One region of the Enterobacter sp. QK-SA4 genome, then DNA from elsewhere that is predicted to be linked to it. Evidence: predicted binding sites of a transcription regulator. Region 1 holds the regulator's gene; each other region holds the start of a gene.
The links. The regulator LexA, encoded in region 1, represses DNA repair genes until DNA is damaged. The targets are predictions, from matches to a motif close to TNCTGTATGTACATACAGNA.
Positions count from the first base shown of each region.

Region 2: the regulator LexA is predicted to act here: its motif matches at 1,326-1,345, upstream of umuD (translesion error-prone DNA polymerase V autoproteolytic subunit).
Region 3: the regulator LexA is predicted to act here: its motif matches at 1,405-1,424, upstream of umuD (translesion error-prone DNA polymerase V autoproteolytic subunit).

Region 1 is NZ_JBXFXH010000007.1:4,411,353-4,416,883, reverse strand. Features, by position in the region: gene gntU (gluconate transporter) at 1-347, shown strand, start outside; gene plsB (glycerol-3-phosphate 1-O-acyltransferase PlsB) at 465-2,885, opposite strand; gene AC1VYI_RS22885 (diacylglycerol kinase) at 3,040-3,408, shown strand; gene lexA (transcriptional repressor LexA) at 3,517-4,125, shown strand; gene dinF (MATE family efflux transporter DinF) at 4,189-5,526, shown strand.
Region 2 is NZ_JBXFXH010000007.1:2,673,655-2,679,185, forward strand. Features, by position in the region: gene umuC (translesion error-prone DNA polymerase V subunit UmuC) at 1-889, opposite strand, end outside; gene umuD (translesion error-prone DNA polymerase V autoproteolytic subunit) at 873-1,307, opposite strand; gene AC1VYI_RS14380 (hypothetical protein) at 1,639-1,839, shown strand; gene AC1VYI_RS14385 (aldo/keto reductase family oxidoreductase) at 1,885-2,751, opposite strand; gene tcp (methyl-accepting chemotaxis citrate transducer) at 2,896-4,557, shown strand; gene smrA (DNA endonuclease SmrA) at 4,585-5,148, opposite strand; gene AC1VYI_RS14400 (LysR family transcriptional regulator) at 5,503-5,531, opposite strand, start outside.
Region 3 is NZ_JBXFXH010000003.1:81,067-86,597, forward strand. Features, by position in the region: gene AC1VYI_RS00665 (IS6-like element IS26 family transposase) at 1-648, shown strand, start outside; partial or broken gene AC1VYI_RS00670 (SOS response-associated peptidase family protein) at 702-1,262, shown strand; gene umuD (translesion error-prone DNA polymerase V autoproteolytic subunit) at 1,442-1,864, shown strand; gene AC1VYI_RS00680 (Y-family DNA polymerase) at 1,864-3,138, shown strand; gene AC1VYI_RS00685 (RES family NAD+ phosphorylase) at 3,187-4,437, opposite strand; gene AC1VYI_RS00690 (hypothetical protein) at 4,610-4,933, opposite strand; gene AC1VYI_RS00695 (hypothetical protein) at 4,930-5,367, opposite strand; gene AC1VYI_RS00700 (ParB/RepB/Spo0J family partition protein) at 5,367-5,531, opposite strand, start outside.

The sequences.
Region 1 (5,531 bases):
CGCTGACCGGGATGGGCCTGCCGATTGCGGTAACCTGCTTCGTGCTGGCGGCGGCGGTGCGTATCATTCAGGGTTCCGCAACCGTGGCGTGCTTAACCGCCGTGGGTCTGGTGATGCCGGTGATTGAACAGCTGAACTACTCGGGTGCGCAGATGGCGGCGCTGTCTATCTGTATTGCGGGCGGTTCGATTGTAGTCTCTCACGTTAACGACGCGGGCTTCTGGCTGTTCGGGAAATTTACCGGCGCTACCGAAGCGCAAACCCTGAAAACCTGGACGCTGATGGAAACCATCCTCGGCACGACGGGTGCGATTGTCGGGATGATTGCTTTCACATTGCTGAGCTGAATGCGGTGATTTAACAAGGCTCAAAAATAAGGCCCGGTAGCGTTAACGCTTACCGGGCCTTTATATTATGCAGAACGCCAGGCCGGGTCAGGTGAAACCCCACCCGGCTTTTTTACATCACTCGCCCTGCGTCGCGCTCTCAATCGTCAAACGCACATCCGAGGTGATCAGTTCTGCCAGCATCTGATACACCTTCAGCGTCTCTTCCGGCTCGGCATCGCCCGTATCGCTGATGTAGCCTTCGTCGCGCAGCGTCAGAACCAGGGTGCTGAAGACTGCTTTATCGAAGAATTCAGGGGCGTTAATGCCGTGCAGCACGGACAGGCGCTGGGCCAGCGTCCGGCTCTCTTTCTCCAGCGTACCGCGGTTGATAGACGGGTTCGCACTCAGCAGCCAGAACGTAATGGCGTAGCGCTGCAGCGTTTCGCGCGCGCCGGCCGCCAGCAGTTGCAGGGTACGGGAACGCGACGGATTGATGTGGAGTTCGTCGTTTGAAACGGCGATCAGCCCCTGACGACGCAGCTCTTCCGTCAGTTTGTCCAGTTCGCCCGCCAGCTCATCCTTACTCCAGCGCAGGAACAGTTCCGCTTTCAGCATCGGATAGAGCGTCTCAACGTGACGCAATAGCTCCTGACGCGAAATACTGCGGTGCTGGGTGATGATAGCCGCCATGAGCGACGGCAGCATCAGCATATGGGTGATGTTGTTGCGGTAGTAGGTCATCAGCACTGCCTGTTCGCGCGGCAGAATGATGATGTCGCCGATCGTGTCCTTTTCGACTTCAAACTTGTTCATCTGCAAAGCGTGATCGATAAGCTCACTGGCGGTAGCAGAAGGCACGGTTGAATCAACGGAATACGGCACGTTGCGCATCATGTCCAGATAGCAATCCAGCTGCTCCGTGAGCTGCTCGCGGGTCAGCGAGCGCTGACGCGAAGCCAGAAGCGCCGTACAGCACAGGTTCATGGCGTTAGCCGCACCGGCGTTGTTAATGCGCACCATCAGCTCGGACGCGATGCCGTTGACCGTTGGCGTCAGCCAGGCTGGACGAATCGCTTCGATTGGATCGATGGATTCACGCCACTCGGGAACGTGATGGTTCAGGTACGTCATCAGCGGCATCGGCTCGCCGAAGTTCACGTAGCCCTGACCGAGATTACGTAGCTTGCTCAAGCCGCGCAGCATCTGCGGCAGGCTCTCTTTCTCTTTGGTCGCACCGCGCAGCTCTTTCGCGTACGTGCCCACTTCCATTACGTGCTCATAGCCAATGTAGATTGGCACCAGCGTGATTGGACGGGTTCCTCCGCGCAGCATCGCCTGAATGGTCATCGACAGCGTGCCGGTCTTCGGATCGAGCAGACGTCCGGTACGGGAACGACCGCCCTCCACGAAGTACTCAACGGAATAGCCGCGGCTGAACAGCTCGCCCAGATATTCGCGGAACACGGTGGAGTAGAGCTTGTTGCCCTTGAAGGTACGACGGATAAAGAACGCGCCCAGGCGGCGGAAAATCGGACCTGCTGGCCAGAAATTCAGGTTGATACCGGCAGCAATATGCGGCGGTACCAGTCCCTGGTGATAGAGCACGTAGGAAAGAAGCAGGTAGTCCATGTGGCTGCGGTGGCAGGGAACATAGACAATCTCATGGCCATCATGCGCCAGCTGGCGTACGCGCTCGGCGTTATGAACGTTGATGCCCTGATACAGGCGGTTCCAGGTAAAGCCGAGAATACGATCGGACAGGCGAATCATCTCGTAAGAGAAGTTCGCTGCAATCTCTTCCATCAGCGCAATGGCGTTCTGCTGGGCTTTCTCATGCGATATTTTCTTGCTGCGCGCTTCGTCTTCAACGGCGCGAGCAATCGCTTTGGAGGCCAGCAGCTTGTTGAACAGATCCTGACGCGCCGGGAGACGCGGCCCTACGGCAGCCAGGCGCTGTCGGGCGAAGTGCATACGCGCCACGCGCGCCAGTTTTTGCGCGATGATCTTGTCGGTACCGTGCTCGTCCGCCATTCGACGCAGCGAAACGGAAGGGGAGAAACGCACAAAGCTGTCGCGTCCCAGCCAGGAGACCGCGAAGAACTTCTGGATGCCATTAAGCATGCGCAGCGGCGGGTTCTCTTCACCTTTTTCACGGCCCGGACGACGACCAAACATCACCGATACCGGCACCATCTGCACATCCAGATCGGGGTTGCTGCGGTGCAGGTCAAGATAGTCGTGGAACAGCTTGATGGACTCTTCTTTTGGCGTGTAATAGGTAAACACGCGCGGTCCACCGTGAATGAACACGTAGCGCGGCAGCAGCGTACCGTCAACTTCAAGCGGTTCAAGCGGGTCAGGTAAGTCATGCGCCAGACACTGGGCGCGAAGCGTCAGTAAGTCTGCCTTCGAGTTATAAGGCAAAACGTACATAATAGGACGCGACGTATCGAGCCCCAATTCCAGCGCGGGTTCTGCTGGGATAGACTTGCTTTTTACCAGGATGCTTAATGGTAAATTAAGTAATTTGTAGTAAATTCGTGGCCAGCCGGACATAAACGATGTAAAGCCTCTGGTTAATAATGCAATTGCGGCGCAAGGATAACAGAAAGCGCGCAAAATTTCTGTTGTTACCCGTCATACTTCAGGCTGTAGCGAAACGCGCTACAGTTCCTGTTACTGACGCTTTTTTTCATAAAAGGTTCTTTTAATGGCCAATAATACCACTGGGTTAACGCGTATCATCAAAGCCGCCGGCTATTCATGGAAAGGTTTCCGTGCCGCGTGGATCAACGAAGCTGCCTTTCGCCAGGAGGGCGTCGCCGCTATCATCGCGGTGATCGTCGCCTGTTTCCTTGATATTGATGCTATTACCCGCGTACTTCTAATCGGTTCCGTGCTTCTGGTGATGATAGTGGAAATTCTTAATAGCGCTATTGAGGCCGTTGTTGATCGCATAGGTTCAGATTTCCATGAGCTTTCTGGCCGCGCAAAAGACATGGGCTCTGCTGCCGTGCTGCTGGCGATTATCACTGCTGTTATCACCTGGGTCACGCTGCTTTGGTCACATTTCCGATGAGCCTCGAGGAATAATTAAGTCCCTGGTTTTTTGTGCAGTTTTTGGTTCCAAAATCGCCTTTGACTGTATATACTCACAGCATAACTGTATATACACCCAGGGGGCGGAATGAAAGCGTTAACGACCAGGCAGCAAGAGGTGTTTGATCTCATCCGGGATCATATCGGCCAGACGGGTATGCCACCCACGCGTGCGGAAATCGCGCAGCGTCTGGGCTTCCGTTCTCCGAATGCTGCTGAAGAACACCTGAAAGCGCTGGCGCGTAAAGGCGTGATTGAGATTGTTTCAGGCGCGTCACGCGGTATCCGCCTGCTGGTGGAAGAAGAGACGGGCATTCCGCTGATAGGCCGTGTTGCTGCCGGTGAGCCTTTACTGGCACAGCAGCATATTGAAGGCCACTACCAGGTCGATCCTGGCATGTTCAAACCAAGCGCTGATTTCCTGCTGCGCGTCAGCGGTATGTCGATGAAAGACATCGGTATTCTTGACGGCGATCTGCTTGCGGTGCACAAAACGCAGGATGTGCGTAACGGCCAGGTGGTTGTCGCGCGCATAGATGATGAAGTCACCGTCAAGCGTCTGAAAAAACAGGGGAACACCGTTCAGCTACTGCCTGAAAACAACGAGTTCTCCCCGATTGTGGTCGATCTCCGCGAACACAACTTCTCTATCGAAGGACTGGCGGTTGGGGTCATTCGCAACGGCGAATGGCTGTAACCTCTTCCTGACAGGCTATGGCGCCGCTGTAGCCTGCTCCATTCTCGACTCCCGGTATTTTTCATGTCACTGCTGACGGCATCCGATAAGGCATTGTGGCGTCTTGCTCTGCCGATGATTTTCTCCAATATTACCGTTCCCTTGCTGGGTCTGGTCGATACTGCCGTTATTGGCCACCTTGATTCGCCTGTTTATCTTGGCGGCGTGGCGATTGGCGCGACGGCAACCAGCTTCCTGTTTATGCTGCTGCTCTTTTTGCGCATGAGCACCACCGGGCTCACGGCCCAGGCTTATGGTGCAAAAGATCCGCTGCGTCTGGCGCGCGCGCTGGTCCAGCCGCTGATCCTTGCGCTCGGTGCAGGGGCGTTAATCGTTTTATTTCGTGCGCCTCTTATCGACCTTGCGCTCCATGTTGTCGGCGGCAGCGAGGCGGTACTTGCTCAGGCGCGACGTTTCCTTGAAATCCGCTGGCTCAGCGCGCCCGCCTCGCTGGCAAACCTGGTTCTGCTGGGGTGGCTCCTGGGCGTTCAGTACGCCCGTGCACCAGTGATTTTGCTGGTGGTAGGCAACCTTCTCAACATTGTGCTGGATGTCTGGCTGGTAATGGGCCTGCATATGAACGTGCGGGGCGCGGCGCTGGCGACGGCAATTGCCGAATACGGAACCTTTATTATTGGTCTGTGGATGGTCTGGCGCGTGCTGGCGATGCGCGGCATCTCCCTGGCGCAGCTCAAAACTGCATGGCGCGGCAATATCCGTAGGCTGCTGGCGCTTAATCGTGACATCATGCTGCGCTCGCTGCTGCTTCAGCTCTGCTTCGGCGCGCTGACGGTTTTCGGGGCGCGACTGGGGCCAGAAATCGTTGCGGTCAACGCGGTATTGATGACGCTACTGACCTTTACCGCCTACGCGCTGGACGGTTTTGCCTATGCGGTAGAAGCGTATTCCGGGCAGGCTTACGGCGCGCGCGAAAGCGGGCAGCTGCGGGACGTCTGGCGGGCAGCCTGCCGCCAGTCGGGACTGGTGGCGCTGGCGTTCGGCCTGGTTTATGCCTGCCTTGGTGAGCAAATCGTCGCGTTGCTTACGTCTATCCCTGCGCTGCGCGAGCTGGCGAGTCACTATCTCATCTGGCAAGTCATCTTACCGGTGGTCGGCGTCTGGTGTTATCTGCTGGACGGCATGTTTATTGGTGCGACGCGCGGAGCGGAAATGCGCAACAGCATGGCGGTCGCGGCGGCAGGGTTTGGCCTGACGCTGCTGACGCTTCCCTGGCTGGGTAATCACGGTTTGTGGCTGGCCCTGGCCGTTTTCCTCTCGCTGAGAGGGATATCGCTGGCTTTTATCTGGCATCGCCACTGGCAAAACGATACCTGGTTCCCTACACGTCACGATATATCGTGACGGTT
Region 2 (5,531 bases), 1.7 Mb from region 1:
CATGCGGGCTGGTGCGAACAAATACGCTGATAAAACGACAGTATTGATGCTCGCCGCGCAGTTTTTCCGCAGCGCGTTCCGCGTAGGCGCAAATAGCCTGGTGCATCTCTTCATATTGGGTAATACGGTGTCCAAACGAACGGCTACAGATGATTTGCTGCTTCGTGGGGGTGAACTCCTCCAGATCAAGACAGGGCTCACCGCGCAGCTCGCGGGCCGTACGTTCCAGTACCACGTTGAAATGTTTGCGGATGACCCAGGACGACGCTTCCGCCAGCTCCAGCGCCGTGGTGATCCCCATAGCGTTGAGCTTTTTCGTGATGCGCCGCCCTACTCCCCACACCTCCTCTACCGGAACCTTTTCCAGCAGCTTACGCTGCCGCTCGCGGCCTGAGAGATCGACCACGCCGCCAGTGCCGGACCATCGTTTCGCCGCATAGTTGGCCAGCTTTGCAAGGGTTTTGGTCGGGGCAATACCGACGCCAACGGTTAGGCCCGTATTTTTTAAGACCTCTGTGCGCATCTGGTGACCGAACGCTTCCAGCGACAGGCAGTGGCTGACCCCTGAAACGTTCACGAACGCCTCATCGATGGAGTAAATCTCGATTGCCGGGGCGAGATCGGTCAGCGTCTGCATGACCCGACTGCTGAGATCGGCATACAGCGCATAGTTCGAGCTAAAGACGTAAACTTTTGACGGGTATAGCTTTTCTTTGAATTTAAAATACGGCTCACCCATTTTTATGCCGAACTGCTTTGCCTCCCGCGACAGCGAAATAATGCAGCCGTCGTTATTGGACACCACCACGATGGGTTTCCCCTGCAGATCGGGGCGGAAGACCTTCTCGCAGGAGGCGTAAAAGCTATTCACATCAACCAGCGCGAACATGTTTATGCGTTTTGAGCGTGTGGGTGACGACGCCGAAGATCTGCAGCTCCTCTTCGGACTGAAAGGTAATCGGCTGATAGCGGGCATTATGCGGCAGAAGTCTCAGAACCGGACGGGTCTGTAGCTCTTTCACCGTAAACTCACCGGCGACCGACGCCACGACGATATCACCGTGTTCGGCATTTAACGAGCGATCGACCACCAGCAGATCGCCGTCGCCGATCCCCGCCCCAATCATGGAGTCTCCACTCACCTTGATAAAATAGGTCGCACTGGGGTGTCTGACTGCCAGCCGGTTAAGATCGAGACGATCCTCCACATAATCCTGCGCCGGGCTGGGAAAACCACAGGCCACGCGCTCTAAAAACAAAGGTAATTCAATGTTTTGTTTTGGGTGATAAGAAAAGAGAGTGTCCATAATGCCTTTCTCGCCAGGTACTGTATATAAATACAGTATTACGAATTATGGACAAGGATCAAGGTCATTTCCAAAGGCGAACCCAAACGCGTTGAAGTTTGAGCGGTTTTAATTTAGCAACATCGTCCGCCGATAACCCGCCCCCACGGTTCTCCCCGGAATGCATTAAGAGACGCGCCAATATAAGTCATTAAAAAGTCATATAGCAAATACTTCACAATGACTTATTTGTAAATTAAATCACTATCAAATCACTGCACGTTGACTTTTAAGTCAGATAAAAGCATATTTTACCGAACGAATTAACAAGACTTACTGGAGAATATTTTCAATGCCAGCCCGTGACTATCCAGACAAGCGTGTTGCACGCGGTCTGGCAAAGGAGGCCGATCTCAGGATGTTGAGCGCCCGCATCGATCCCGATCTGATGGAGTACATCAGAACCACCGCCTTTGAGACGCGTAAGAGCAAGCAGGAGATTGTGGCGGAAGCATTAGCGCTGCACAGGCAGAAAAGTCAGACAGGAGCCTAAGCGCGCAAAGCCGGAAGCATCCTTCAGGCTTTGCGCGTGTCACCTTTAATCCATCAGCGAATTCAGCGTTTCCAGTGCTTCAGGCGGCAACCGCAGCTCCCCCGCCGCGAGGTTTTGCCGTAAATGCGCTACGGAAGAGGTGCCAGGGATCAGCAGAATATTCGGGGAACGTTGCAGCAGCCATGCCAGCGCAACCTGCATTGGCGTGGCGCCAAGTGAATCCGCGACGGTCTTCAGCCCGGAAGATTGCAGTGGCGTAAAGCCGCCCAGCGGGAAGAACGGCACATACGCGATCCCCTGCTGCGCCAGCAGATCCACCAGCGCGTCGTCACCCCGGTTCACAATGTTGTACATGTTCTGCACGCACACCACCGGCACCATCTTCTGGGCTTCCGCAACCTGGGTTGCCGTGACGTTGCTCAGGCCAATATGACGCACCAGACCCTGCTGCTGTAATTCGGCCAGGGTGGAGAGCGGTTCCGTAATCGACCCTTCCGCCGGCCCGTGCGCGCTGAACATGATCCGCAGATTCACCACGTCCAGCACGTCCAGCTGTAGATTACGCAGGTTGTCATGCACCGCCTGCGTCAGTTCCTGCGCGGAAAAGGCCGGCAGCCAGGCACCTTTGTCGTTGCGGCGGGCACCAATCTTGGTGACGAGCGTCAGATCGTCCCGGTACGGGTGAAGCGCCTCGCGGATAAGCTGGTTAGTGACATGAGGACCATAAAAATCACTGGTATCAATGTGGTTCACCCCCGCCGCCACCGCTTCGCGCAGCACGTCCAGCGCGGCCTGCTTATCCTTCGGTGGGCCAAAGACGCCCGGCCCGGCGAGCTGCATCGCACCGTAGCCCAGTCGTTTTACCGTCCGCGTCCCGAGCGCGTACGTCCCGCTTTTATCAATGCTGCTCATGTTAACCTTCCTCATAAAAATGATCCGGATTTACAACAGGTTCCTTACCGGAGCCCTTAGTTAAGCGCGAGTTAAATTAAAGTTTAAATTCTATACGACGATAGTATTGGTGTACCTCTGCATCCTTTCTAACGGACGACCGCTATGCTGAAAAATTTGCACGTGATTACCGGTATTATCTTTGCCCTCACCATATTCTGTCTGCTGCAAGTTGTCACGGGAGGGTTGTTCTACTCTGCCGTTAGCAACGATCGCCATAACTTCCAGAATTCCGGCGTGCTCAATGCCCAGCAGGAAAGCCTGAGCGACAGCGTAAACACGCTGGTGAAAACACGCGTCACCGTCACCCGCGTGGCGATCCGCTACCTGAAAAACCAGCGCGACCCGGCTTCCCTTGCAGCGATCAATAAACTGCTTGGCACCGCAGCCGACTCGCTGGCAAAAGCCGAAGCCTATAACAAAGAGTGGCAGAAGCTGCCGCAGGTTAACGGCCAGGAGGCGGCATTAACCGACGAGATGCAGAAGTCCTGGAACCAGATGCACGAAGTGATGCGCTTATCGATTGAGTATCTGCGTGCCGACAACTACCAGGCCTATGGCGATCTGGACGCGCAGCAGGCGCAGGACGAGATGGAAGCGGTCTATAACCGCTGGCGCGCCGAAAACAACACCCTGCTGAAGGCCGCAACCGAAGAGAACCAGAGCAGCTTCACGCAGATGCAGTGGACGCTGGCGGCTATTCTGCTGGCCGTTATCGCGGTTCTGGTGGTCATCTGGCAGGGTTTACAACATCTGCTGTTAAAACCCCTCCACTCCATTATGAACCATATTCGCGCCATTGCAGGGGGCGACCTGACGCAGGAGATCGCTATCTCGGGTCGCAATGAGATGGGCCAGCTGGCCGCCGGCCTGCATGAGATGCAGCAGTCGCTGGTGACCACCGTCAGCGCCGTACGGGGAAGTACGGATTCCATCTACACCGGCGCAGGCGAAATTGCTGCGGGGAGCAACGATCTTTCCGCCCGCACCGAGCAGCAGGCCGCCTCGCTGGAAGAGACCGCCGCCAGCATGGAAGAGCTGACCGCGACGGTTAAACAGAACTCCGATAACGCCCGTCAGGCCACGCTGCTGGCGAAAAACGCCTCTGAAACGGCCGCGCGCGGCGGTCACGTCGTGGATAACGTGGTTCGCACCATGAACGAAATCGCCGACAGTTCGCAGCAAATTGCGCATATTACCGGCGTGATCGACAGCATCGCGTTCCAGACCAACATTCTGGCGCTTAACGCAGCGGTGGAAGCGGCACGCGCCGGGGAACAGGGCCGTGGTTTTGCGGTTGTTGCAGGTGAAGTCCGTACGCTGGCGAGCCGCAGCGCGCAGGCGGCGAAAGAGATCAAAGGGCTTATCGAGAACTCCGTCAGCCGGGTGAATACCGGTTCTGAGCAGGTCAGCGAGGCTGGCACCACCATGAAGGAAATTGTCGCCGCCGTGACCCGCGTGACCGATATTATGGGTGAGATTTCATCTGCCTCTGACGAGCAGAGCCGCGGCATTGAGCAGGTGAGCCTGGCCGTTTCGCAGATGGACAGCGTGACGCAGCAAAACGCCGCGCTGGTGCAGGAGTCCGCCACAGCGGCTGCCGCACTGGAAGATCAGTCCGAGCAGCTGCGCCAGGCGGTAGCCGCGTTTCGCCTGAACGGCAAAGAAAAAGCGGTCGCCCCGCGCCCGGCCAATCTGAAAACGCCACAGCTGCTGCGCCCGGCAACAACAACCGCCTCTACCGACAGCAACTGGGAAACGTTCTGAGTCACCGGCGGGCGAGGAGATCGCCCGCTAGCGGCTGCGCTTGGCGTGCCGCTCCCAGTTTTCCTGTTTTGCCTCATCCGATTTTCGCAGTGAAACATAACATGCCCCGCTGCCGCCGTGATGCGGCAGCGCCACGCAGAAGGCCTGCACTTCCTCGAACTCGGTTAACCAGCGCGCAAGATAGCTGCGCACCACATTGGGATGCGAGTTCTGCTCGCGCCCTTTCCCGTGAATGATAATCAGATTGCGTAACCCGTCGCGTCCGGCCTGGCGAATAAAAGAATAGAGCATCTGACGGCAGCGTTCGGCGGGCTGACGCAGGAGGTTTAAGCTGGCCTGGCGGGCGTATTTACCCGTGCGCAGCTTATCAATAACGCCCTGCTGTACCCCTTCGCGCTGGAACGCCAGCGGTTCTTCCAGGGGAAGCACGTCAAGAAAATCCAGCGTCAGGAAGTTATCCAGCTGTTCGCTATCCACCTCCTCGCGCGTCCGCGTATTGCGGCTGGGCTGCCAGTGAATATCCGCGCAGCGCTTCAGGGGCTGGACATCTTCCATGGCGTCAAGAAAAAATGATTTGTCGTCAGGGTTCATGGACATCCTCCGGCTACATCTGAGGACTGTACTATACCTGCGCCAGAGACCGGCCTCAATCACCGTTACAGGGCGATGCGTGGCAATAATATTAACCTGATGAATATATATAGTAATTATTAAATAAACTTAAATCAGACTTAACTAAAATTTCAGCAAAGATAAAATACGTGATTTATGTTAAAATTTCGTGAAATCAATCACTCGCCCGCCTTTCATTTTTCGGGAAAGGTGTTATACCTAAATATACCTGCCTCATGGAAATAATACTCAGGATTGGCGAAAGGACGTACTGCTGTGTGTACTATAGGGTCTGTCTGATGTCGGGCAGATCCTGTTTTTTTAATCTGTATTTCACGCGACGACTATTTTCCTCACCTCCC
Region 3 (5,531 bases), on a different contig from region 1:
TGGTACTGCAAATACGGCATCAGTTACCGTGAGCTGCAGGAGATGCTGGCTGAACGCGGAGTGAATGTCGATCACTCCACGATTTACCGCTGGGTTCAGCGTTATGCGCCTGAAATGGAAAAACGGCTGCGCTGGTACTGGCGTAACCCTTCCGATCTTTGCCCGTGGCACATGGATGAAACCTACGTGAAGGTCAATGGCCGCTGGGCGTATCTGTACCGGGCCGTCGACAGCCGGGGCCGCACTGTCGATTTTTATCTCTCCTCCCGTCGTAACAGCAAAGCTGCATACCGGTTTCTGGGTAAAATCCTCAACAACGTGAAGAAGTGGCAGATCCCGCGATTCATCAACACGGATAAAGCGCCCGCCTATGGTCGCGCGCTTGCTCTGCTCAAACGCGAAGGCCGGTGCCCGTCTGACGTTGAACACCGACAGATTAAGTACCGGAACAACGTGATTGAATGCGATCATGGCAAACTGAAACGGATAATCGGCGCCACGCTGGGATTTAAATCCATGAAGACGGCTTACGCCACCATCAAAGGTATTGAGGTGATGCGTGCACTACGCAAAGGCCAGGCCTCAGCATTTTATTATGGTGATCCCCTGGGCGAAATGCGCCTGGTAAGCAGAGTTTTTGAAATGTAAGGCCTTTGAATAAGACAAAAGGCTGCCTCATCGCTAACTTTGCAACAGTGCCCGTTGCGCCCGGAACCAGGGTATTGCTGCTGAGTGAACGCCGCTCGCAGCTGCATCTTGCTCCTGTTCACTGGGGTTATGCACCGGAGTGGTGGAACAAGCCCGCTCTCATCAACGCCAGAAGTGAAACTGCGGCCGGCAGCCGGATGTTCAGGCCACTCTGGGAGCACGGACGGGCCATTGTTTTTGCCGACGGCTGGTTCGAGTGGAAACAGCAAAACGGCGTGAAACAGCCGTTTTTCATTTACCGTAAGGACGGAAATCCACTCCTGCTCGCTGCCATCGGGAAACCACCTTTTGAGAACGGCAATGACCAGGAAGGGTTCCTGATCGTCACGGCAGCTGCGGATGAGGGACTGCTGGACATTCACGATCGGCGACCGCTCGTGTACTCACCGGCTGCCGCACGTAAATGGCTCAGCGAAAACACAACCGGTAAAGAGGCGGAAGACATTGCCCGTGAGGGCAGCCTTTCCGCCGAAGATTTCACATGGCACCCCGTCAGCCGGGCTGTTGGCAATCCCCGGAACCAGGGCAGGGAATTTATAGAGCCACTGGCTTAGCAGACGGTGAGATACCCGGCATCCACTCACAGGGTTATGCACCGTTTCTGTGGATAACCCAGAGCCTGTTTTATCTGCCAGAACAATAACCTGGCAGGAGCAGGTAAAATTCTCCTTGCAGGACGGGAAATATCTTAAATAATGCTGTATATAAAAACAGGTATTTTAAGAGGTATGCCATGATCCTTTTTGTCACTCCCGCATCTGAGCCAGCACTGTCCACCGCACCACTTTTCACAGAGCGCTGTCCAGCAGGTTTTCCGTCACCGGCCGCGGACTATACCGAAGACGAACTGGATCTGAATGCCTACTGTATCCGTCGCCCCAGCGCGACCTACTTTGTCCGGGCCATTGGCGATTCGATGAAAGACATGGGCCTGCACTCCGGCGATTTAATGGTTGTCGATAAAGCCGAAAAACCCATGCAGGGGGATATTGTCATCGCGGAAACAGATGGCGAGTTCACCGTTAAACGCCTGCAACTTAAACCCCGAATCGCCCTGCTGCCGATGAATCCCGCCTACCCCACTCTCTACCCGGAGGAACTGCAGATATTCGGCGTGGTGATGGCATTCATACATAAGACGCGGGGTACTAACTGATGTTCGCGCTTGCTGATGTGAATTCGTTCTATGCGAGCTGTGAAAAGGTGTTTCGTCCGGACCTGCGTAACAGGCCCGTTGTGGTGCTCAGTAACAACGATGGTTGCGTCATCGCGCGCAGCGCCGAAGCGAAACGGCTGGGCATTAAGATGGGCGTCCCCTGGTTCCAGCTGAAGACGGCACAATTCCCGGAGCCGGTCATCACGTTCTCGAGCAATTACGAGCTTTATGCATCGCTGTCGAACAGGGTTATGTCTCATCTCGAGGAGCTGGCGCCGCGCGTGGAGCAGTACAGCATCGACGAGATGTTTCTGGACATTCGCGGCATAGACCGCTGCATTAATTTTGAGGACTTCGGCCGGCAGCTGCGCGAGCACGTGCGCTCCGGTACCGGGCTGACAATCGGCGTCGGGATGGGGCCGACCAAAACGCTGGCTAAAAGCGCGCAATGGGCGTCTAAGGAATGGCGGCAGTTTGGTGGCGTGCTTGCTCTGACTTCTGGCAATCCAAAACGAACGGAGAAACTGTTGTCACTGCAGCCAGTAGACGAAATCTGGGGGGTTGGCCGCAGGATCTCAAAGAAACTGAGCACAATGGGGATAACAACTGCACTGCAGCTGGCGCGCGCGAACCCTGTATTTATCAGGAAAAATTTCAGCGTTGTGCTGGAGAGAACCGTTCGGGAACTCAACGGAGAAAGCTGTATTTCGCTTGAAGAAGCGCCGCCGCCAAAACAGCAGATTGTCTGCAGCCGGTCCTTTGGGGAGCGTGTCACGACGTATGAAGCCATGCGCCAGGCAGTTTGTCAGTACGCTGAGCGTGCAGCTGAAAAGCTGCGCGGTGAGCGTCAGTTCTGCAGGCATATTGCCGTTTTTGTGAAGACGTCACCGTTCGCTGTGAACGAACCGTATTACGGGAATGTGGCCAGTGAAAAGCTGATGACTCCCACGCAGGATACCAGGGACATCATAGCCGCAGCGGTGAAAGCACTGGATCGGATCTGGGTGAATGGCCATCGGTATGCAAAAGCAGGTTGCATGCTCAATGATTTCACTCCTACCGGGGTTTCGCAGCTGAACCTCTTCGATGATACTCAGCCCCGGAGCAACAGTAACCAGCTGATGAAAGTGGTGGACGGCATTAACCATTCAGGACTGGGAAAAGTGTGGTTTGCGGGACGAGGCATTGCTCCTGAGTGGCAAATGAAACGAGAAATGCTTTCCCCTGCGTACACAACGCGCTGGAATGATCTCCCGATAGCAATGATAAGATGATCTGCCACCGAAAGATTTCGCATGCGAAATCTGGGTTACATCTACCCGTCAGAATTCGTCATCCGAATAGCCAGATTTCGCATGCGAAATCACTTCTTTTGTGCGGCCTTCCGTTAAATAGTGCGTGACTGTTGTTTCTGATGTGGAGTAATCAACACCCTCTATTTTATGAACTTCTATGCCATCGAGTTTTAGCTCAAGTATATCTTCCCTATTTTTCTTACTTGATAGCACCTTAAATTCACGACGGAAATCATCGGGAGTCGTCCTTATCTCTGGGTCAAAGTATGAAATATCCTCATCGTGCTGATACATATTTACTTCAGCTTCCCGGAACCTTCGGTCTGCATTCAGTACCCCAGACGATTTATGAAACAGGATAATATTCATGACAGAAGGGTCTGTGCTTTCCTTTGGCTTTTGCGCGGAAGTAAACAGTATCCCATCGAGTTCGCAACGCTCAAATGTTGAGAGATAATCAGCGATAGCTTGCGTCAACAAGTAATTTGTTTCTTCAAGCTCAGGAACAACCGGCATAACAAGTTTTCTGGAGAGATTCTGAATAAAACTACTGCGTTCATATCGAAGTAGATACTCCGGATCAAAGCGACTAAATCCGTTAACAGCCAGCCCTTTCAGACTGGAGAGGTCGAGTAATCTGACTGTCCGCAACAAAGTGAACTCAGCAACAGCAACATAACTACCTACAGGTGGCCGCACTTCGGATATGGCATTTTTTCTGGACGTAGCGCCATAGAAGACTGAGATACCTCTAGCATTCATTCTGCCGGAAGGTGTCAGTTCAGGAGGAGGAGGACCGAAACTAGACTCGGGCATACGTAATGCGATTTCAAGTGCATCCTCTGACTGAAAAATACGACCACGGAAAATTGGTTTGTTAGGCCCAAAATCGATGAATGCTGAGGGATGATTTTCGTGAAGGTAAGTAAAAACCTCTTCGAAAGTTGCCATCGCGTCCATATTAAAAAATCGATTACTCTCCCGAAGTTTCCTTTCCATTGAATTCCATTTTCTGGAAAGATTTCCTGAGATGGTTACAGCTTCAACAAAATGCGGCTCATCACCATATTTTCTTTCATGTGAGCTCCAGTCAAACCATAACTCGTCGAGCAGTTCCGATAAATCATTGATGATATTATCATTGACTGTGACCTCTTGCTCCAGAACAGAGAAGAGAGGTTCACCTTCATACTCTTCCAGATAATGGTTATATTCTCCGCCCCGATAATAGTTTTCAATCAACCAGTCGACCTTTTCAGCCAGTGTTTCCATCGACATCGTCATCTCTTCGGAGTCACAATAATCGCATGATTCTGAGGCATCAGGATCGCTTGCGATGATGTTGTTCAGATAACGGTCATCGTTCAGACACTGCCTACAAATTCTCTTTGAACCCGGCACTCTGTTTATTCCTTAGGTTAGACAGATTTCGCATGCGAAATCTTTTGATTTAATCACGTCGATGCAGCTGTATAAGAGCCTCAGAAGGACGATAGTGCTGCTTTGCCCACCGCCCGTAATTATTAACGGACTCATACTGACGTTCTGCAGCACCATCACGGTAATACAGTATATGGATAATTCCATGAAGCTGCAGGTAACTGGCTACCGTGGTTACATTATTACGAACGAAGCGCGTGTGGCTCTGGAAGGTATCAAGATCAACTCCATCCTGTCCGTCATCAAGCGCATCAAGAATAAAAGCGATTAATGCAGAAGCGATAGAACGTCTGCCAGAGCCTGCGATACAAGCATCAAGCTCTTGAAAGGTCATGTGGATTTCCTGTTGTAACGGTAGCTGGCATCCTCTTCAATTGCTGCCACGAACCATCCGGTAGCAGTTTGCCTGTCTATGCTATCAGGCAAGGAAGCGACTAACTGCTCAAGTGGAAGTGTACGATTAGCTCTGAATATCAGCGCCGACATACCACACCAGTCCTGGTTACTTTCGGGCTTCCAGCCGATGCTGAGCATCAATGTTAACGCCGTCTGAGCTGCCCACAACGGAGTTTCAGCTGGGTTAGAGGCCCATGAAAGTAACGCCGCGCCGGGTACGGGCCTGCTTCTTGTAACGTATCCTAGATTGATAGCCGCTTCTGTTAATGCGGCAGCTGCTTCGGATTGCGTTCCGGGATAACGAAGCGCCCAGTGGCGGACAATTTGGCCACGGAATGCCGTGGCCATTTCGGTGAACGGGGTTGATTTCATCACTGAGAGCGCATCCCTTTGACGCGTAGTTCAGAAGCCTCAACTGAAATCTCACCAATGTCCATTTTCACCCACACATACCCCGCTTTGTCTGGCGCACGATCAGTCATTATTACCCCTTGCTGACCGTCTATCTCGACAACAACCTGCCAGGTTTTTACATC